3 regions of the Brotonthovivens ammoniilytica genome follow, and region 3 is predicted to be linked to each of the others. Evidence: riboswitches for the same ligand, from Rfam matches in the RefSeq annotation. Region 3 holds a riboswitch; each other region holds the start of a gene.
What was found. Region 3 has a riboswitch for cobalamin ahead of OCV88_RS05700 (sirohydrochlorin cobaltochelatase). Riboswitches for the same ligand answer to the same signal wherever they lie in the genome.
Positions count from the first base shown of each region.

Region 1: another riboswitch for cobalamin. It lies ahead of OCV88_RS09745 (homing endonuclease associated repeat-containing protein); the one in region 3 lies ahead of OCV88_RS05700 (sirohydrochlorin cobaltochelatase).
Region 2: another riboswitch for cobalamin. It lies ahead of OCV88_RS05115 (ABC transporter substrate-binding protein); the one in region 3 lies ahead of OCV88_RS05700 (sirohydrochlorin cobaltochelatase).

Region 1 covers NZ_JAOQJQ010000003.1:384,049-391,463, reverse strand. Annotated here, with positions in the region: gene OCV88_RS09755 (ABC transporter ATP-binding protein) at 1-799, opposite strand, end outside; gene OCV88_RS09750 (energy-coupling factor transporter transmembrane component T) at 772-1,668, opposite strand; gene OCV88_RS09745 (homing endonuclease associated repeat-containing protein) at 1,693-2,688, opposite strand; cobalamin riboswitch at 2,794-2,987, opposite strand; gene OCV88_RS09740 (bacterial Ig-like domain-containing protein) at 3,290-7,415, opposite strand, start outside.
Region 2 covers NZ_JAOQJQ010000002.1:139,688-147,102, reverse strand. Annotated here, with positions in the region: gene OCV88_RS05130 (hypothetical protein) at 1-63, shown strand, start outside; gene OCV88_RS05125 (ABC transporter ATP-binding protein) at 249-1,013, opposite strand; gene OCV88_RS05120 (FecCD family ABC transporter permease) at 1,013-2,077, opposite strand; gene OCV88_RS05115 (ABC transporter substrate-binding protein) at 2,080-3,207, opposite strand; cobalamin riboswitch at 3,346-3,488, opposite strand; gene OCV88_RS05110 (cyclic nucleotide-binding domain-containing protein) at 3,677-4,387, shown strand; gene OCV88_RS05105 (hypothetical protein) at 4,462-4,788, opposite strand; gene lsrF (3-hydroxy-5-phosphonooxypentane-2,4-dione thiolase) at 4,811-5,698, opposite strand; gene OCV88_RS05095 (dihydroxyacetone kinase subunit DhaK) at 5,719-6,714, opposite strand; gene OCV88_RS05090 (DAK2 domain-containing protein) at 6,725-7,324, opposite strand; gene OCV88_RS05085 (RpiB/LacA/LacB family sugar-phosphate isomerase) at 7,342-7,415, opposite strand, start outside.
Region 3 covers NZ_JAOQJQ010000002.1:254,874-262,288, forward strand. Annotated here, with positions in the region: gene OCV88_RS05685 (sensor histidine kinase) at 1-1,391, shown strand, start outside; gene OCV88_RS05690 (MerR family transcriptional regulator) at 1,625-2,245, shown strand; gene OCV88_RS05695 (DUF362 domain-containing protein) at 2,507-2,677, opposite strand; cobalamin riboswitch at 2,887-3,092, shown strand; gene OCV88_RS05700 (sirohydrochlorin cobaltochelatase) at 3,327-4,331, shown strand; gene OCV88_RS05705 (hypothetical protein) at 4,393-5,310, shown strand; gene OCV88_RS05710 (ABC transporter substrate-binding protein) at 5,310-6,485, shown strand; gene OCV88_RS05715 (FecCD family ABC transporter permease) at 6,498-7,415, shown strand, end outside.

The sequences.
Region 1 (7,415 bases), on a different contig from region 3:
GCGGAGTATTTTCCCTGATATGTTCCAGTGGTTCAAACATACGCATAACCGCCGGCAGGCCAAAAAACATGGGATGCGGTTCTGACTTGCCGTCACCGGATAAAATATGTCCGATTCTTCCCGGTGTATCAAAAGCCGCAATTTCTCCGGAATCCATAACCATCACCCGGTCCGCCATAGGAAATACTTCTTCCAGACGATGCTCGGATATAATCACAGTTGTCCCAAGATCCCGGTTGATTTTATATACTGTCTGAAGAAAATCCGAGGCTGCTATTGGGTCCAGCTGAGAAGCCGGTTCATCCAGAATCAGTATCTGAGGCTGCATGGCCATAACAGATGCCAGATTCAACAGCTGCTTCTGGCCTCCGGAAAGCTGGCTGACATCTTTTCGGAACCAGGTCTGTATTCCAAAATAGCTTGTCATCTCAGCCACTCTGCGTTTTATTACTTTTACCGGCAGTCCAAGACTCTCCAGACCAAATGCCAGTTCATGCCAGACCTTATCTGTTACCAGCTGATGATCGGGATTCTGCTGTACAAAACCGATCTCGGAAGCACTTCTTCTGTCATCCAGCTGTTCAATGGCAATTCCTTCATACAAAATTTCCCCGCTCCGCTGGCCATACGGCATCAGATTTTTCTTCAGATGACGCAGCAGCGTACTCTTCCCACAGCCGGATTTTCCGCAGACAACAATAAATTCAGAGGGCTTTACCTGAAAAGACACCTGTTTCAACGCCGGCTTCTCTGCCAGCGGATATTGAAATGTCACATTTTTGAAATTGATTTTTTCCATTTATACTCTCCTGCTAAATCAATGATAAGAGGCAGTATCAGTAGCAGCAGAAATGCTGTAAAAACTGCCGGATGGGGTATCTTCCATATCAGCTTCGGATAGAATGCCATGGTAGTCTCTCCAAGGGCTCCTCCGGCAATGACCACTCCTCCGGCAGCGACCATATAAACCAGCATTCTGATATCCCGCCCGGTCATTTTAAACAAATGAAAGCTGCTTCTTCCACGCAGTCCATATCCTCTGGCAGACATAGAATCCGCACTTTCAATAGATGCTTCTAAAGACCACGCAATTAAAATAGATACCTCTTTTGCCAGCTGCCGTACTCTGGCTGTCAGTCCCTTTTGTCCGCCTCTTCCCATACATTTTTGTCCCATGGAAATCTCTTCATATCTGTTTTTCAACAACGGAACAAACCTGAAAATCATAGAGATTACCAGACCAATCACAGGTATAAATTTCCCAAACAGAAAAATCAGCTTATCCGATGACATCAGAGCCTGAAAACTCTCAAACCAGATCATCACCGAAATCAGCATTACGGAAGCACTGAGACCATAAACAAATGCTTCCAGAGTAATCCGGTTTCGATTGATATAAAATAAAACCGTTTCTCCATTATGGGTAAAAAAGGTATTGATTGCCGTCATCAGCACAACAATGGTCAGCAGCATAATCAGATTCTTTTTTATCACTTTTCTGCCACGCATTAAAACGGCATACAACCACGCAAAGAAAAACGTGGCACATAAAAAGAACGGTGACATTGAAAACATCGTAATCCCTATCACCAATATGTAATAACATGCTGTGACTGCAGGATGATAACATCCAAATTCACAGTTCTCTCCCAATTCATTCTCAAACATTACCGCTATATAACTCCCAATCTTTTAAATTCTCAGCTGATACAATACATTTCCCCAGGAGCCGCAGGCATCCTGCAGACGTTTTCTAACCGGCTCCGGCACCTGATTTTTTTCAGGCATTTTTCCGTCTTTGGCTGCTTTCTTTTTCAATGCTTCCAGATCTGCTCTGGCTGGCTCATCCATATTTAAAACCCGGTAATAGCAATTGCGAAGATTACGGCTGTGCCTTGATTTATTTTGATTTTGCCGATAATCCAGGTAACATTTGTCAAAAGGCTTCATTCTTACCACCGGTTCCAATCCAATCTGATACAACACATTCCTCCAGGAACCGCAGCGCTCCAGAAGCCTTCGTTTTACATCTTCATCTATTTCATGATGCATAGGGGCCCGTCCCAGCCTGCGGGATATACCGCTGAGTTTGTGAAGAAGCGTCCATTCCTCCTGATTCAAATCCGGTATTGAATACACCGTTTTCTCACTGTATCTGACTGATGGAATGCCTGCATCCAACAGCGCCTTCCCCCAGGAATCATAATATTTTTTTATTTTCTCTGTTAATTTTGGACATTGATGAGGATGTGGAAGATAACCGTTAACCTCTGCCATATTTTTTAATTCTTCCAGAATTTCCTTCCTCTCTTGTTCTTCTGTCTGTGCCTGTGACAGTGTTTTTCCTCCTTTTCCAGCTCCTTTGGATAACCCTGCCCGCTCCAGCGCATAGGGCCATTTCTGAAATCTTTTTTTGATATATTCACGGAATACCCATAAAACTTCCTTCTGCGAAGGAGAATGATTTAGTTTTTCAGCTATTTTTCTCAGGATAAATAACAATTCTTCATCCCGGAATGCCTGATATAAAAACTTTCCTGTTTTAGAACTCAGGGAAAAATAACGCCAGGAAACGGACTTTTTATTCTTTTTTTCCTCTTCATTCCTTTCCGTTTCACCGGCGCAGCTCACTACTAATCCGGCAAATTTCCTTTTTAATAACCCCTGATCTTTTTCTGTTAGTACCATATTGTCCTCTTAACTTAGTACAGGAAAACGGACTGTGATATATATCACAGTCCGTTTTCCTGTACTAAAATATACTCTATTTATGGCAATTTTGATTCACCGCCAGCATGCCATATGTTATATGCAGGTCTCCTGGCTTGCGGTTCAAGCGCTTTATCTTACCTTCCCAAAAATTCAGTGGCTGACTATTATCGTCACAGACAAAACTTACCGCTTACAGTGGCGGGACCGCGCAGGACTTGAACCTGCTTCCCTCTTAGCTGCTTTCATGAAGCAGAACATATAACAACTTATTTTCTTATTAGTTCCTCTTATCTTCCTAATTTTCAATGATTTTTTCAATTTCAAGACGTAAGTTACTGATTTTTATTATAATATTTTGCAACTTGCAAGTCAAAGTTTTTGTACTTTTTTTATGCCACAGCCCAAAACCGCCAAAGAAAATACTTTTTCAACAAATTTTTTTACAAATTGTGCTTGCTATACCCCTGCACTTTATATCTTAGAAAAAGCAGCCGCCCTAACCTTCTGAAAAGTTAAGACGGCTGCCACAAATCAACAATCCGATTCCCTATGTCATCTTTTGTAAATCTTTTTTATGTTATTTTGTATTCTTTTTTCTTTGTGTCAACACAAGAATTCCAACACCTGCAATTCCCGCTGCACCAAACCAGAGAACTATATGTTGTGCGTCACCTGTCTTTACAACATCTGTGGTATCTTCCTGCTGCTCTTTATCCGGAGCTTTATTCTGATCCTGATCAGTTCCGTCCGGTTTTTGATCAGTTGGACTTTCCGGATTTTCCGGTTTCTGTGGTTTTTCAGGTTTCTCTGTTTCTTCCGGATTCTGCGGTTTTTCAGGTTTCTCTGTTTCTTCCGGATTCTGCGGTTTTTCAGGCTTTTCTGGTTTCTCCGCTTCCTCCTGTAGCTTCGCATATGTTTCTTCTGCCGCTGTCAGCACTTCGTAGTTTTTCACCAGCGCCTTCTGATCTTCACTAAGCTGATCGTATGCTTCTCTGGCTGACTGAATTGCTTCCTTGCTCTCAAGGGTTACTGTCCCGATTTCTGCAATCGCCTTTTCCACTGCCTGTGCTGCTTTTTGATCTGCTTCTGCTTTTTCTGCTTCCTCCTGCAGCTTCGCATATGTTTCTTCCGCCGCTGTCAGCACTTCGTAGTTTTTCACCAGCGCTTTCTGATCTTCGCTGAGCTGATCGTATGCTTCTCTGGCTGCCTGGATTGCCTCTTTGCTCTCAAGGGTTACGGTTCCAATTTCTGCGATTGCATCTTCCACTGCCCGCGCTGCTTTTTGATCTGCTTCTTCTTTTTCTGCTTCCTCCTGCAGCTTCGCATATGTTTCTTCTGCTGCTGTCAGCACTTCGTAATTTTCTACCAGTGCTTTCTGATCTTCGCTGAGCTGATCATATGCTTCTCTGGCTGCCTGGATTGCCTCTTTGCTCTCAAGGGTTACGGTTCCGATTTCTGCGATTGCATCAGAAACTTTCTTAGCATAATCTTCATCTGTCATTGCTGTTACCTTTACGGTAAACATTTTGGTTGCTCCCTCGTAAGAAGCTGTAATGGTCCAGGTTCCCGGTGTATTGACAAATCCGGAGAACGTTACCTGATCTGCAGGAATTTCTTTAGAAGTTCCGTCACTCATATGAGCAATTACCTTGATTCCTTCTGAGGTAAATTCTTCGCCCTCTTTATATTCGGCTTTATAATCTGTTACTTCCAAAGATGAAATATAAACAGTGATCTCCTTTTCAAATACCGGATATTTGGTACCCTGTCCCCAGTTTTTACTGCTTCCCTCACCTGCATTTAAAGCATCTGTGATTGTTCCATCAGAAAATTCTTCTGCAGATGCGGCTTTCGCCAGCTTATGGGCATCCTTTCCAAGAGGATCGTCATCACGGCAGTAACTCTCTGTCATAGTATATACAGCATCTTCTCTTTCAATTTTCTGACTTGTATCAATGCTTTCTACCTGTCCGATTCCTTTATCCGTTCCACAGGTATCCACATAATAATTATTGGAAATAATATTATAGCGGTCCAGAGATTTCATAAAACCGATAATACCGCCGGTTACATCACCTTTCAGTGTTCCGTAAAAATGATTATTGCGGATATATCCGATTCCATTTGCCCAGCACTGTTTTGATACAGGTTCTCCGCCAAGAATACCTCCAACATAGGTGGCGCCGGTAATATCAGCTGATACAAAACAGTTTTCTATGCTGACACACGGGGTATTCGGCGCAGAACTGGAAGTATAACCGGAGCCATAGATTCCTCCCACATAATTTCCGCTTGCCTCTATCTTACCCTGGAAAGAACTGTTTAGAACCCGGCTGGTTCCCATTGCTTCACCTTTTGCTCCAGCAATACCGCCTACATAATTTTTACCATAAACTTCTGCATAACTGTGGCAGTTATTAATTGTTCCCGTGTTATTTCCTGTAAAAGAGCCTATTTTTACCTGCTCTTTGTCATATCCAATTACAACACCTTTTTCTATGGTAGAATTACTGATATTTACAATATTTGCGGCTGATGCATATCCGCCATAAAATCCTGCCTTTAATGTTTTTGTTCCAGCTTTCAGCGTTACCCGGTCTATGGTCGCAGTTACTCCGCCGGAAGCAAGCCAGTCACTGTAATTTCCTGACGGGCCGTAATCTACATAATATTTCGCAATTACACCGTAACCTTCAATCTGCTCACCATAAATATTCAGATTTTTAATAACGGCGCCGCGAACATAACCAAATAATGTCTGTCCGCCTTTTTCAACTGTTAACGTGCAGTTATTTCCATCGAAAATACCTGCAAACGGCTTCAGATTTTTTCCGCTTCCTGTTGTAGTTCCGGTTCCTATTGGTTCCCAGTCAGCTGGAATCGTAATATCTTTCATCATTTTAAAATGACTTCCGGAAAGATCAATTCCCTTTTCATTGACAATTGTCTGTATCAATTTCAGATCATCAAGATCATTCAGCTGATATGGATCCGTTTCTGTTCCTTTACCGTCCCAGAGTTCTTCATCTACCATCTGATCTAATGTCTTAAAGGAAACTTTAGCAACTGTAGATTCACCGGTTATGGCATAGGTCTTTCCATTAAAACTGTTTACCGTATTTGTGGCAACACATTTATAATATTTAACCGCCGGAACATCTGAGCTCTCCGGCTTATAGCTTACAGCTGTACTTTTATAGGTCTCAGCCTCTCCAACAGGTGTAAACTTCACACCATCTGTACTTTCGAACCACTGGTAGGTCTGTGTGGAATTCTGATGTGTGGACCCATAGCGGATCGCGGAAGAAAATGGTATTGTTGCCGCACCTGTCAGATATTCTTTATCTGCAAACTCAGATGCAAAAGCAGGAACCTGAATATCATCCGCTTCTGCTGAAACAGTATACAGGATCTCATTACTGTAACTATCTCCAAACCGCCTTCCATCCTGTGTAATATACAGTTTTACACTGACATATCTTCTGCTGTTTACCGATGCCTTATATGTATAAGTCTCGGATCCATAAGTACCACCCGACGGGCTTCCGGCCTCTGTACCTGTTGACCATACATAATCAATATCCAGTGTATCTTTGGTGCCCTCTGCTCTTGTATCAAAAGTAACTTTTAACTCCTTGGTCTCATCTCCTACATTATACTTATAACCGTCTGCCGGAACTGCACTTCCATCCACCGGAGCTATCTTTATGTTATAAGGTGTGGGATCCGGTTTTACCGTTATATATACAACTTCTGAATTCTGTGTATATGTCTTTCCGCCGACTGTATTGCTGACCACGCAATAATAGTAATGATTCTCTGACTTTTCAACCTGTTTTCCGCTGAGAACCGGAGTATAAGATGCTTCTGCTGCACCTTCAATTTTTTTACCGCCTTCTGTGCTGTTTTTGTCATTCTCATACCACTGATAAGAAATTTCACCGTTTCCGGATGCCCGCACCTTTATAGGGTCAAGCTCTGTATCTGTATCAACATATATTTGTCCAGCCTTTGGCTGAAGTACAATTGTCGGTTCATTCTCCTGGGGTTCTTTTGTTAATGTCAATGTATATTCAATGGAATCCATATCTTTGCTCACTGCTTTTACAGGAACCTTCATTTCTCCATTAGCATCCCATGTTACCGGAACCTCAATCGCCTCGCCGCTGTCACCTTTGATGCCGCCGGCTTCAATACTGTAAGAAGAGCGATACCCTTCCGCTGTCACAGATACTGTTTTAGAATCCGCAGGAATATAAGCCCTGTATTCTTTTACTTCCTTGTCAAAGACAGGTTTCATTGTATCATCTACTGTCAAAGATTTCAGGCTGGCTGCCTTCTTATAGCTAATCATATAGCTTACTTCATCACCGCCTGCTGCCGGTACGATTCGAATATACATATCCTGAGAAGCAGAAAACTGATTCCAGTTATCGCTTTTCATTGTCCTTACGCTTCCGCCTGCCACCGGCCAGGAGTTCAGTGTATCTTCCGCTATAGCGCTGGAAGGATTCACATAAATATTTGTAATATAATCCGGCAGTGTCACTGTATAATTAAATACATCAGACGCAAAAGACGGGGTAAACTCTAAAAGCTGTTTTCCCTCACTGTCAAGAGCAAACTGAAGCCCTTTTAAACTGCTTTTATCTGCCTGTGGACTGGTCAGACTTTCTGCGGCTTTGTCTACTTCACTCTGAGCT
Region 2 (7,415 bases), 120 kb from region 3:
ATTTGTGGTCTGCTTGCTATGATGGCGCTGAAAGTAAAACCAATTGACAAAGATGTAAGATAATCAATGTTCTATGAAAAAACGGGACCGATTCTTTTGAATCCGTCCCGTTTTTTTGCTTTTCATATCCCCTATCCCCTGCAGCACCTGCGGCACGCTTTCACTTCCCATGAGTACGTATCGTCGTGCAAATCACATTTCCATGCCACCAATACCTAATAATATAAAAATACAGTAATTCATAAGACCTATATCTTCTTTAATACCATATGCCGGATATCTTCCATCACTTCCATGGCCACCGCCACCCCGTAAACACTTTCTATATGCTCTTTTTTAAGCACTTCTTCATCGCTGCCACAGGCAAATATGCTGCCCTGATGGAGCATCAGAAATTTATCACAATACATTGCTGACAGATTAATATCATGTATAGAAACAATAACAGAAAGCTTCTGTTCATCTACAAGTTTTCTTACAAGGGCCATGGTTCTCAACTGGTTTTTAAGATCCATACTGCTTGTAGGCTCGTCTAGCAGTAAAAGCTCCGGCTCCTGGCACAATGCCCTTGCAATAAATACCCGCTGCCGTTCTCCGCCGCTCATCTCGTTAATATTCTTAAAAGCGAAGTCCTCTAATTCCATTTTCCTTAGAATCTCAAAAGCTTTTTGTTCGTCTTCCTTTGTGACCCCAAACCGCTGAAAGGGTTTTCGTCCCATCAGCACCGCGTCAATTACCCGCATTGGGAATGTATTATTTGTATTCTGGGGTACATAGGCAACCAGTTTGGCCCTCTTTTTAATGTCCATTTTCAGAAGATTACTGCCCATCAGCCGGCTCTCTCCCTCATAAGGTCTTAAAATACCGCACAGCGACTTTAAAAGTGTCGTTTTACCAGTGCCATTTGGACCAAGAAGCGCAAGCATATTGCCCTCTTCAAGGGAAAATGTAATCTTCTCAAATATATTTCTCTTTCCGTATCGAAAAGACAGCTGTTGAACTTCAAGACTCACTACATACTCCCCTTTCTCTGGGTCAGAATTAAATTAATAAAAATCGGTACTCCCAGGAAGGAAATTACTATACCAACAGGCATAATCACCGGGGCCAAAATCAACCTTCCTATTGTATCAGCAGCCAGCATCAGGAGCGCTCCAATAATTGCCGAAAAAGGCAGCAGAAATCTGTGGTCACTGCCAATTATCATTCTGGCAATATGAGGCCCCGCCAGTCCCACAAACCCGATAACACCGGTAAAGCTAATAACCGCTGCGGTTGATAAAACCGCAAGAATGCACACTTCCATTCGGACTCTCTCCGGATGAATCCCCAAAGACTTTGCCACTTCATCATCACCGCTGGCAATAATATTCAACGCCGGAGCAAATATATAGATAGCAATACAGCAGACTGCAACTACCACCAGAACAACCATTACTTCACTCCACTGACTGCCGTTTAAACTTCCAAATGCCCATTGAACCACTTCTGCCAGTTTATGCTCATTTGCAAAAAACTCAATAGTAGAAGTACAGGCACTGAAAAAATAATTCAAAGCAATGCCTGTCAGAACAATAGACGCCGGACTCATTCCCACTTTAATGGAAATCAGATATACCAGCGCCATACATCCAACTGCCCACAAAAAGGCATTAAACACAGTACCGGCCTGGCTTCCTGAAAAGAAGCCAACGCCGAATACAATAGATAAGGAGGCCCCAAATGCCGCTGCATTGGAAATACCGATAGTGAAGGGACTCACCAGCGGATTTCTTGTGGCAGCCTGCATGGCCGCCCCTGAAACAGCAAGACCAAACCCGGCCAAAATCGCCATAACAACCCGGGGCAGCCGCAGCAAAATTACGACTTTTTCCTGATTATCAGTAATTTCTCCACCATTTGCAATTGTATGAAAGATAGCAGTTAACACTTCCTTCATACCTGCCCCGGTAGCCCCAAGTGTTGTAAAAGCCAGAGCCAGAATCAGCATCAGGACAATACCAGCGATAATGATTAGACATTTTATCTTCCGGCTTTTTTTATAGACCTGCTGAATCTCCCCATCATGATATTTCATTATTAATGTAAATCCTTTCCGCTGTAGAAATGTCCGTCTACATCTTTAAATCCCTGGAAATCTTCCATCCATGCCCTGAAAATTTCATCCGGGTCAAGATCCGGCAGTAAATCCGGATACAACATTTTTGCAATATAGCAGGTACCTACCAATTTACCCGCTCCGCCATGGCTGAACTGTGTCATGAAGTATATATCATCGTTCTTTACTGCTGTAATTCCATCCCAGCCCGCACGGCCTGTAATATCTTCATATGCTGCCTTAAACTCATCTTTTGTAGGAGGCTCATACAGCCCGGTTCCTGCCAGGGCTTCTGCAGGTGTTACCAGTTTCACGATCACATCCGGATTCCGTGCAATAACCTCCTCCGGATCTACTTCACTGGCACTGATATTTTCATTATCTACTGCAAAAATGTTCTCTGCTTCTGCATACTCAATCATATCATACATTGGATCTCCAGCCAGCACCGTCGTAAGAGGAGAGGTGCTCTCAAAGTACAGACTTCTTTTCTCCACTCCATCCAGCTGTTTTTTGATATATTCCAGTTTACCATTAAAATAATCATAAAATTCCTGGGCTTTTTCTTCTACCCCAAACATTTTACCTATATTTTCAACCTGATTTTTAAAATCTGCTGTATCATATCCGGAAATTACAAAAACCTTAATCCCGAAGGGTTCCAGCTTCTCTTCTGCTTCCTCATATGCCCCATTATCCGGAATAATTACAACCTCCGGATTCAGTTCAACTATTTTTTCATAGTCCAGTTCTCTCTGACTCTTTCCGATTACATTGTCCGGATCAAACATGCCCCAATATTCTCTGTCCTGCGCAGTGTTTAAATCTACAGAAACAATTTTATCAATAGCCCCGCAGGCACGGATCAGTTCATTATTATATCGAAGTACGCTGGCAGCGCTGTCTACCGGGCATTCCAGCTCTACTTTTCGTCCCACATTATCTGTTAATGTGACAGTCTCTTTTTTTCCGGAATCCTCTTTTGTCTCCTTTGTTGTTTCGGAAGATACGGATTCTCCTTTGTTTTCCTGACCGTTTGTCCCACAGCCGGCCAGGGTGCTCATTGCTAACACGCAGGTCAGCACAATTGCTGCTAGTTTCTTTTTCATGTAATATCCCTCCTGATTTTGCTGCTGTTATCTGTGGAAAACGGAATAAAAATCAAGAAAAAAAGCCCACCACTTCTGTGGGGGCAATATATGTTCAGTGATTTCGTCTGAATTACATTAGTTCCGGTGTCCGCAGAATAACGCTGAATGATACAGGCAAGTATCTGACTTATGAAACAGTGGGAGCAACTACTCCCACAGTCCCAAATACAGTAACGGCCTTGCACAGGATTCGCACCTGTTTCCTTTTATGCTCTCGCACCTGTATATAACTGTATTGAATTACTTCTGCATTATAGCATCCGGGGAAAAATAGTGTCAATAAAAAGAGTGACTTCTTTCCCAAAACCAGAGACTATATATCAGAAAATAATGACATATGTCATTTTATCTAATTTTTATTTATGATATAATATTTAAAAATACTTAAACTATTATATGTACCGTTTTGTATCAGGAGGCAATTTTTATGGAATTTATCAGTGACAAAAACAAACTTGATTACTATATTAAAAAATACCGGTTAAAAGATTATTTTTCTGATGAATACTTTCCTGAACATTATAAATATATGACTGTTACAAAATTTGCCAGAGACGAATATATCTTTACTGAAAGGGGCAACATTCAGTATATGTACATCTTTCTCAACGGTAAAGTAAAAGTCTGCTCTCTACTTCGAAACGGTAAACAGCAGCTTTTAAATCTGATTACCGGAATCTCTTTTTTTGGTGATCTGGAGCTTTTTAACATTACGAATCCCTTTATTACTATTCAGGCTGTCAACGAATCTTATGCTATTGCTCTGCCTCTGACTTTTACTCAGGAACTTCTCTTTCAGGATTCTGTTTTTCTGAAACACATTGGCACACTGCTGGCAAAAAAGATTTATGTATTTACAAGCAATGCTGCATTAAACATGAACTATCCTCTGGAAAACAGGCTGTGCTCTTATCTAAGCTTTATTTCCAAAAAAATCAATATAGAAGGAACGGAATATTCCTACTTCAATGAAAATCTGTCTGAAACAGCAGAACTGCTGGGCACCAGTTACCGGCATCTGCAGCGGACCCTGAAGGATTTAAAAGAGAGCAATATTCTGGAAAAATATGAAAAAGGCTATATTGTAAAAGATTCAAAAGCACTTTCTAAATTAGCTTCCGACGAATATCTGATATAACAACTGCCGGACAGAGCTCTCACCTCTGTCCGGCAGCTTTTTGGAAAAAACATAAAATTGTGACTAAGCGTTCTCTACACTGTTATCTCTACCAGCTCAATAATTGTATTATCTTTCATAATAAATGCAATTTTCATCTGTCCATCCAGTTCCATAGGCTCAAAAATAATTCTGTCAGCATCCTCCAGATAAGGAAGCATATTATCTACCTGATATGCCACATGAGGACTTCTATGCATTATCTCCGGAAAGGGCGTTCCTTCTTCAAATTTCAGATATTCAATTTTATAATCGTAGCTGTCCACATCTGTATTTGCCCAAAATTTCAACTGCTCATTATATATCATATTCGGTTTCTTTGCTGTCACCGGAATACCCAGATGCATATACATAGCTGCCATCTTTCATCCCTCCATTTTTCTTTTACTTCAAAGACCTCTTCCTATCCTGGAAAAATTCATATGCTTCCCGGTCTGTATAGCCTTCATGGACAATTTTACCTACTGCCTGCGCCATTGCCACCGGATCCTCGCTTTGAAAAATATTTCTTCCCATATCTACTCCATGGGCGCCCTGACTAATTGCACGATATGCCATACTCAACGCCTCTGCTTCAGGTAACTTTTTACCTCCCGCAATGATTATAGGCACCGGACACGCAGCTGTAACTTTTTCAAAATCCTCACAATAATACGTCTTTATAAAATGCGCCCCATGCTCTGCCAGAATCCTTGTTGCCAGCAGGAAAAACTTAGCGTTACGCTCCATCTGCTTTCCTACCGCAACCACACCCAGCACCGGCATCCCATAGCGGTCTCCTGCATCCACATATCGGCACAGTGTCTCCAGGGACGCCGTCTCTCCCGGCGATCCAATAAAAGTCTGGACAGCTACTGCCGAAGCATTCATCCTGATTGCATCCTCCATTTCCACTCCCGCACCGTTTCCAATGCTCATATCATCATATAATACAGATGCATCATGAGTGGCCCGCAAACAAATCGCCTGATCCATGGCAGGGGAAAAACTGGAGCGAATCGCCCCTCTGGTCCCCATCAGCACATCCACATATGGTACCAGAGGTTTGATGGTCACATCCATTCTTTCCAGACCTGCCGTAGATCCCATAATATAACCATGATCAAAAGCCAACACCACTGCATTCTTTGACTTTGGATTAAAAATACGGGACAGACGATTTTTGATTCCAAAATCATTATTATTAAGTCCTTTCAGAAAAAATCCTTCTGTTTCCACTGGTACATCCAGATAATAATCTTTACTTGGTTTATTTCCAATATTATCAGCCATTTTTCTTTATTTCCTCCTGCCTATTTCGATAATGCAAATGTATGGACAGGAGTATTCCAGAGCCGCAGACATTCATCATCCCATTTAGCTATATTCAGCTGAAATCCTGCCTGCTCCTGTACTGTCAGAATCTCTCCCACCATATTCGCAACAACTTCTATTCCCTGCTCTTTCAAATAATGAACACAGTCTTTATAAAGGATAAACATCTCCATCAGTGTAGTTGCACCAGTTCCATTTATCATTACAAAACACTTATCGCCTCTCTTTAACGGGATATCTTTTATCAACGCATCTGCCATAATGGAAATGGTTTCTCTGGCCGTTTTTAATGGCTGACGCCCTCCACCGCCTTCACCGTGCTGTCCCATACCGATTTCCATATCTTCATCTCCCAGATCTCCAAAGGACTCTCCGTTTGCCGGATGAGTAGCACATCGGACTGCAACAGAAATTGTTGCCATGGAATCAGCATATTTCTGTGCAAGATCTGCTGCCTCATCCAAAGTTTTCCCTTCTCTGCATGCGGCTGCGGCAATGTGGTATAATGGAATAGCTCCCGCAAGCCCCCGGCGGTCTGCCGCATTACTTCTGGGTGCGTTTGAGATATCCTCCTGGGTAACAACTTTTTTCACTTTTATTCCTGCCTTCTCCGCCATCTTAATTACCATATTAGCGCATAACATATCTCCCGCATGGTTCAGCACAAGGAGCAATACCCCATGTCCCTTATCCGCCAGCTGCAGCGCTTCATATACAGACTGAGGACTCGGAGCAGCAAATACATCACCTACAACCTGAATATCCAGCATACCCTCACCTACAAATCCCGCCTGAGCCGGTTCATGTCCGGAACCGCCCATGGTAACTACCGTTACCCGATCAGCGGTCTTTAATCCTTTACTGATTACCAGATGCCCTCTGACTTCTACAATATCAGCTGCTGCCAGTCCATATCCCTCCAGCATTTCATCTGTCAGTGTATTTGGACTGTTCAGAAATTTTTTCATTTTCATACTCTTCCTCCTATCTGTAATATCCCTGTCTCAATCCTTCAAAAATAAGGGCCATGGAACATGCTCCCGCGTCTTTTACTCCAATAGATTTTTCACCATAATTTTTTGCTCTCCCATATTTTGCTATATAATCTGCCGTATCTTCAGCACCTTTTGCAGCTGCTTTTGCTCCAAGTTCAAGAGCTTCTTCATCACTTTCCGCATTCTTCATTGCTTCCACTGCTGGAATCAATGCATCCATCATGGTTTTTTCCCCGATTTTTGCGTTACTCATACCCTGCAATTCTTTTAATGCACATTCCAACACATCTGCTACCGACGCATCTTCCTTGGCTTCCTGCATACCGGTAATAAATGTGCCAAACAACGGTCCTGCACTTCCGCCCTGAACATTAACAGTCCCCCAGCCCAGGTCTTCAAAAAAGTCCGGAGTTTTTATATAATCTTTTGCAGCCTTTTCTTTGATAAGATTAGCAATTTTGGTCATCGTAATACCATGATCTCCATCTCCGATAACAGCATCTGTCCGGGAAAGGTTTTCTGCATTTTCCAACAGCAGATCTGCCGCCGCCAAAAACATTTTTTTCCACTGTTCTAATGAAACTGCCATATTAATCCCCTCTTTCTCTATCCGTATATTGTTTTTTCTACTGCTTTGATTCTTTTCTGGGCATCCAGCAGAAAATCATGAAAATCATCCA
Region 3 (7,415 bases):
CGGCAGCTCTGGTTCTTATAATTGCCGGAATTGCGGGTGTGATTGTATTCTTTATTATTTCTATTGTTCAGGCAGGCAGAAAAGGCCCCGGGAAAGAGCGGTATGCCAGTACATTTGCAAGATGTATACCCATTGAGATTTTAATTATCATAGATATTGTCTGCTGGGTAATCTGGGCATCAGTTGTGGCAGCTGTTTCATCGGGCTTGTATCCGGGTACCTATACAGCGGCCAGTGCAGGAATGCTGGTATACTTTATGGCAGTGGTTTTAAGTTTTACAGGTTTGATGCAATGGGAGCTGCTGACAATTATCTGTAAGGGAAAAGCGAAATCATTACTGAAAAATTCACTGATTCAAATAGCTGCGACAAAATTAAAACAAGTCATTTCAAATGCATATGGAACCCGAAAGATCACAGGAAAACTGGTGATGTGTTTCTGTTTCTTTGCAGCTGCCAATATTATCTGCCTGCTGCTGAGTTTTATCGGGATAGGAATCCCTCTGTTTATTCTTTTGTGGGGAGCGGTACTGATCTTCCTAATGAAGCAGTGTGTACAGCGCCAGAAAGTAAAGGAAGGAATCCATGAAATCGCAGGAGGTAATCTGAATTTTCAGATTCCGGTGGAAGACCTTACCGGAGATAATCTTGAAATGGCTAATGATATGAATAATGTCCGGGAAGGAATGCAGAATGCCATTCAAGAGCAGATGAAAAGTGAACGGCTGAGAACAGATCTGATTACGAATGTTTCCCATGACATAAAAACGCCGCTGACTTCTATTATTAATTATGTAGATATTTTGAAGAGGGAAGACATTCAGGATGAAAAAATCAGAAGCTATATAGAGATTCTGGACCGGAAATCCCAGAGATTAAAACATCTTACAGAGGATTTGGTAGAGGCTTCAAAAATCAGCTCAGGAAATATTAATCTGAATATTGATGAAATTAATCTGAAACAGCTGCTAAAACAGACAAACGGTGAATTTGAAGAGAAGTTCGCAAGAAAAAATCTGAGTCTTGTATGTACACTTCCGGAAAGCCAGATGCTGATTCGGGCAGATGGAAGAAGAATGTGGCGGGTCATTGAAAACTTATATAATAATGCCGCTAAATATGCGATGCCAAATACAAGAGTCTATGTGGATGGAGAGTTCAAAAATGGAAAGGTAATAGTAACAATAAAGAATATGTCTGAATATCCGCTGAATTTTAGTGCCGAAGAGCTTATGGAACGATTTGTCCGTGGGGATGTATCAAGGAATACAGAAGGAAGCGGTCTGGGACTTGAGATAGCAAGAAACCTGACTGTGATGCAGAAAGGCTCCTTTGATATTTATCTGGATGGAGATCTGTTTAAAGTAACAATTGCTTTTGATGCGGTTTAAAGTGCAGGCAGATTGCCATTAAAGAATGAATGTCTGTATCTGGGGCAGTCTATACAATTTAACAAGGGCGGATTCGACGCAGGCAGATATTGCAAAAAGTTGTCGAATCCGCCTTTTTCCTGTTATAAGAGGGCAGTTTATGCCGAAACTTGCGATGAAAAGAGGATTGAGCACAGGAATATCTATGTTATACTTGTTTTAACAGTAAGTGGACTGTAAAAGGAGGTCAGAAATTGGAAGAAGTACGTTACATGATTTCGGATGCAGCGAACCTGCTTCATGTGGAATCACATGTGTTACGTTATTGGGAAGAAGAATTAGAGCTTGAAATACCAAGAAATGAAATGGGTCACCGTTACTATACAGAAGAGAATATTATTCAATTTGAAAAAATCCGAAAATTAAAAGAGGAGGGATATCAGCTGAAGGCAATAAAAATGCTTGTACATAATACAAATCCTCAGATACCGGACGAGCTTAAGACCACAGAAGTCGTGTCCAAAGCTCAGACGGAAACCGCCTGTGTGCAGACCAAAACAGATCCCGGGATGTCAAAACTGGATCAGTTTCAGCTTTTAATGACCCGGATTGTCAGAGACGCTATTGCAGAAAATAACCATGAACTGGGAAGAGAAGTCAGCACCCAGGTAGGGGATAAAGTAATCAAAGAGATGAATTATCTGATGAGGGAGCGGGAAGAACAGGAAGAAGAACGATTCCGGAAACTGGATGAGGCGATTCGCATCAGACAGAAACGAATGCGGCGGCAGAAAAAGGAGAAGAAGGTTAAATGCCGCAGGGGGGACAAGCCCGGTAAACTTCGTCTTGAACCCCAGGAAAGTACTTTATCCTAGAGGGAAGCGGACAAGTTCTGCCGGAAATGGATTTAGAATAGCAGCATAAAATAATGGACGGTTCAGTATTTGCTGGGCCGTCCATTATTTTATGCTATAGAAAAGTTTTGTGAACTTCTCTGTTTTTAAAGTATAAAAATCCGCAGGTATCTATCGGAGACAGTATAAAAAATAACCATCACTGTCTGACGATAAATACCTGCGGAACAGGTCCCTCAGCCCTGAGGGAAAAGCGGAAGGAACCGCCTTATTTAGTATGTATTATTCAGCTGCAATAGCGCCTACTGGACATCCATCTGCACAAGAACCGCAGTCGATGCAGGAACCAGCATCAATTACATACTGAGAATCTCCTTCTGCAATAGCGCCTACTGGACATGTGCCAGCGCAGGCTCCACAGTTGATACAAGAATCTGAAATTACGTATGCCATCGGTTTTTCCTCCTTTAAAATAAACAATCTTTATCAGCAAGCTTTTAAGCTTAAAGCTTATTCTAATACAAATAGATTGGAAATGCAAGGACTTTGAAATAGAAATTACTGTAGAAAAATAATCAATAAGGAATGGAAAAAATATGGATAATTCAGGAAAAAATATAGATTTTATTGCGGCTTTTTCAGGCCTGTGCTAGAATAAATGAAAATTGAATCAGGCATCCGGTGCCGTTGTCGAAAGAAACATCAAAGACAATAGTTAAAAGGGAAACAGGTGTAAATCCTGTACGATCTCGTCACTGTAAATAGGGAGTGCCAGGCCATGTGTATTACACAGTCACTGATTAATCGGGAAGGCGGCTTGGTATGAGGATCTATAAGTCAGGAAACCTGCCGGCTGCTGGTACGGGAACAGGGGTTCCAGATCACGAGTAATTGGTTGTACCGGATAAAATTCAGAAGTCGTGAAACCTTTTGCCATACCCGCAAAAGGTTTTTGTTTACTTTATAGGATATTTTTTCAGGAGTTTTAGCTGTTGTATGATTCTGGTGATGTGGACGCCATGTTTTCGGACTTCAATTTTTATATTCTCATCATAGACAATGGGATGGACGACAGATTCATTCCAGGATAAGGAGGAAAAAGATGAAGAAGAGAAAACTTATGACAGTGCTTGCCGGAGTGGGGGTGGCAGCTTTTATGCTTGCCGGCTGCGGTGACAAGAAAACAGAACCTGCCAATGCAGATGCTTCAGCGTCAAAGGAGCAGACAAGCGAAGCAGCGCCGGAGCAGGAAGATGAGGAAAATTACAATACAGGAGACGCATCTCTTGACAACACAAGAAATCAGGATGAGATCGGGGAAAAAGAGCTTCTGGTTGTAAGTTTCGGGACAAGCTATAATGACAACCGCCGTCTGACAGTAGGAGCCATTGAAAACAGTCTGGAAGAAAAATTCCAGGATTACTCAGTAAGAAGAGGTTTTACAAGCCAGATTATTATTGATCATGTAAAATCAAGAGATAACGTTGCCATTGATAATGTAAAAGAAGCTCTTGACCGTGCGGTAAACAATAAAGTAAAAACATTAGTTATCCAGCCGACACATTTGATGGATGGTTTGGAATATAATGATGTTGTGGATGAAGTAGCAGGATATACAGATTCCTTTGACCAGATCGCAATCGGCAAACCATTGCTGTCAAGTGATGAAGATTTTAATGCGGTAATCAAAGCCATTACAGAGGATACTAAAGCATATGATGACGGTGAGACTGCAATCTGTTTTATGGGACATGGAACTGAGGCTGAATCTAATCAGGTATATTCCAAAATGCAGACAATGCTGAACGATGCAGGATATAAAAATTATTATGTAGGAACAGTGGAAGCTGCCCCATCTTTGGATGATGTACTTGCATCTGTGAAAAAAGGAAACTATAAACGGGTGGTTCTTCAGCCATTAATGATTGTCGCAGGTGATCATGCCAACAATGATATGGCCGGTGGAGAAGCAGATTCCTGGAAGAGTACATTTGAAAAAGAAGGTTATCAGGTAGAGACCGTACTGAAAGGTCTTGGTGAGCTTCCGGCTGTCCAGGAAATTTTTGCAGAACATGCCCAGGCAGCTATAGACAGTTTGAAAAAATAAAGATATGTAAACGGTGCCCTGTGAAAGCTTCGCAGGGCACTGCACAGTAATAGAGGTAATTATGAAAAGAATAAAAGTATTGATATTGGTATCCGCATTATCGGCAGTTTGGCTGATGGGGGGATGCGGAAATGAAAAAAAAGATACGGCAGGCAGTCTGTCACAGCAGCAGGATGAAGCAAAAGATACAGAAAACAGCCAGGTGGCATCCTCTAAGGACATGGCAAAAAAGCAGGATGTTGGAACCGCAGATATGAAGGCTGTAAAGGCTTCACAGCTAAAAGAGGGAGAATATGAAATCGCGGTAGATTCTAGTTCTTCCATGTTTAAAATTACTTCCTGCACATTAACTGTGAAAGACGGAAAAATGAAAGCAGTAATGACAATGAGTGGAACCGGGTATCTGAAACTGTTTATGGGTACCGGAGAAGAGGCAGTAAATGCGTCGGAGGAAGAATTTATACCATTTAAAGAAAATTCAGAGGGGATTCATTCATTTGAAGTGCCGGTAGAAGCGCTGGACCAGAAGCTTGACTGTGCAGCCTTCAGTAAAAATAAAGAAAAATGGTATGACCGTGAATTGGTTTTCAGGGCGGATTCTCTGCCGACAGAAGCATTTACAGAAGGTGCATTAACCACAGCTGAAAGCCTGAACCTGAAAGATGGCAGCTATACCGGAAATGTTAAGCTGGAAGGCGGTTCCGGCAGAGCCAGTGTAGAATCACCGGCCCAATTGCAGGTAAAAGACGGGAAGGTTACTGCAAAGATCGTATGGAGCAGTTCTAATTATGATTATATGAAGGTTGACGGAGAGAAATTTGAGCAGATTAATACAGAAGGAAATTCTGCCTTTGAAATTCCTGTCAGCTGTTTTGACCGAAAGATTGCCGTTATTGCAGATACAATTGCCATGAGTGAACCTCATGAAATTGATTATACACTTACGTTTGATTCTGAATCATTAAAAAAGGCTGAATAATGAAAAAAATACATATATTTGTTCTGTGTCTGATGGCAGGAATTTTGATATTGTTTTGTGGAGCCTGTGCAAATCAGAATACGGAGCATTCTGACCGGAAGGGCAAAAATGAAGCCTCTTCCATAAGCTTTAGCGAGCTGGAGCTGGACCACAGTCTGCCTTTGCAGTATGCTGCACAATTTTCGGTAGATTATTATACCGGAGGCTATGCTCTGGTTGATATTACAGAGGGCGGCCGGTTTCTTGTAGTGCCGGAGGGAAAACCTGTTCCCGAAGATATGGAAGAAGATATTGTAGTACTTAAGCAGCCCCTGGATCATATTTATCTTGTGGCTACTTCTGCCATGGATTTTTTCAGGGCGCTGGAAGGGATTGACCAAATCACTCTATCAGGTACTGATGCAGACGGCTGGTATATAGATGAGGCAAAGGAGGCCCTTAAAGAGGGCCGCATGGAATATGCGGGAAAGTATAATGCGCCGGATTACGAACTGATCTTGGATAAAAAATGCAGCCTGGCAGTGGAATCAACGATGATCTATCATAATCCTGAGGTAAAAGAAAAGCTGGAGGATTTTGGCATTCCTGTGCTGGTAGAGCGTTCCAGCTATGAAGGGCACCCTCTTGGAAGAATGGAATGGATTAAGCTGTACGCCGTACTATTGGGAAAGGAAGATCTGGCGGAGACTTATTTTAATGAGCAGATTGCCAGTGTGGAGAAAATACTTTCTGAAGAAAACACAGGTAAAACGGCAGCTTTCTTTTATATAAGCTCCAATGGCTACGTGAATGTTAGAAAATCCGGAGATTATGTTTCAAAAATGATCGAACTGGCCGGAGGAAAGTATATCTTTCAGAATCTGGGAGACGGGGAAAACGCCCTTTCTACCATGAATATGCAGATGGAAAAATTCTATGCTGATGCGAAAGATGCAGATTATCTGATCTATAACAGTACAATTGAAGGGGAACTGAAATCTTTGGATGAACTGCTGGATAAAAGTGAGCTTCTTTCGGATTTCAAAGCGGTTAAGAATGGAAATGTCTGGTGTACCGGAAAAAATTTGTTTCAGGAGACCACCGGACTTTCGGATATGATTGTAGATATCCATCGAATGCTGACAGACGACGATCCAGAATTAACAGAGTTAACCTATATGCACCGGCTGAAGTAAGGGGGATGTCAGATGGCAAAAAAAATGCAGATAAGATATACGATATCTTTTATGATATTGGCAGTTTTGCTGCTGCTTTTATTTTTGTGGAACGTAAATTCCGGAAGCACCAGCCTTACAGCGGGAGAAATATTTGGCATTATTCTGAGAAAGGCCGGGGATGAGACTGCCGTGCGGATTATCTGGGATATTCGTCTCCCAAGAGTGCTGGCTGTAATTATTCTTGGCGGGGCCCTGTCCGTTTCGGGATTTCTTTTGCAGACATTTTTTAATAATCCCATTGCAGGACCTTTTGTACTTGGGATTTCCTCAGGAGCCAAGCTTGTTGTATCACTGGTAATGATTTTTCTGCTGAGTAAAGGATTAACTTCCGGGTCCGGGATTATGATACTGGCCGCGTTTGCGGGGGCAATGATTTCTATGGGATTTATACTGCTGATTTCCAATAAAGTACACCGGATGTCCCTGCTTGTTATCTGCGGAATTATGATTGGATATATCTGTTCTGCAATTACGGATTTTGTAGTTACGTTTGCGGATGATTCTAATATTGTCAATCTTCACAACTGGTCTATGGGAAGTTTTTCGGGAATGTCATGGGAGAATATCCGGGTGATGTCTGTGGTGGCCTTAGGGGCGCTGCTGCTGACTTTTTTGATGTCAAAGCCTATCAGCGCCTATCAGCTGGGTGAAGTATATGCACGGAATATGGGGGTTAATATCCGGGTATTCCGGATTCTTCTAATCCTTTTATCCAGCATTTTGTCTGCGTGTGTAACAGCATTTGCAGGTCCTATTTCCTTTGTGGGAATTGCAGTCCCCCATCTTGTAAAAAATCTTTTAAAAACGGCGAAGCCGATTTTGATTATTCCGGCCTGTTTTCTAGGTGGAGCTGTTTTCTGTCTGTTCTGTGATCTCATTGCCAGAGTT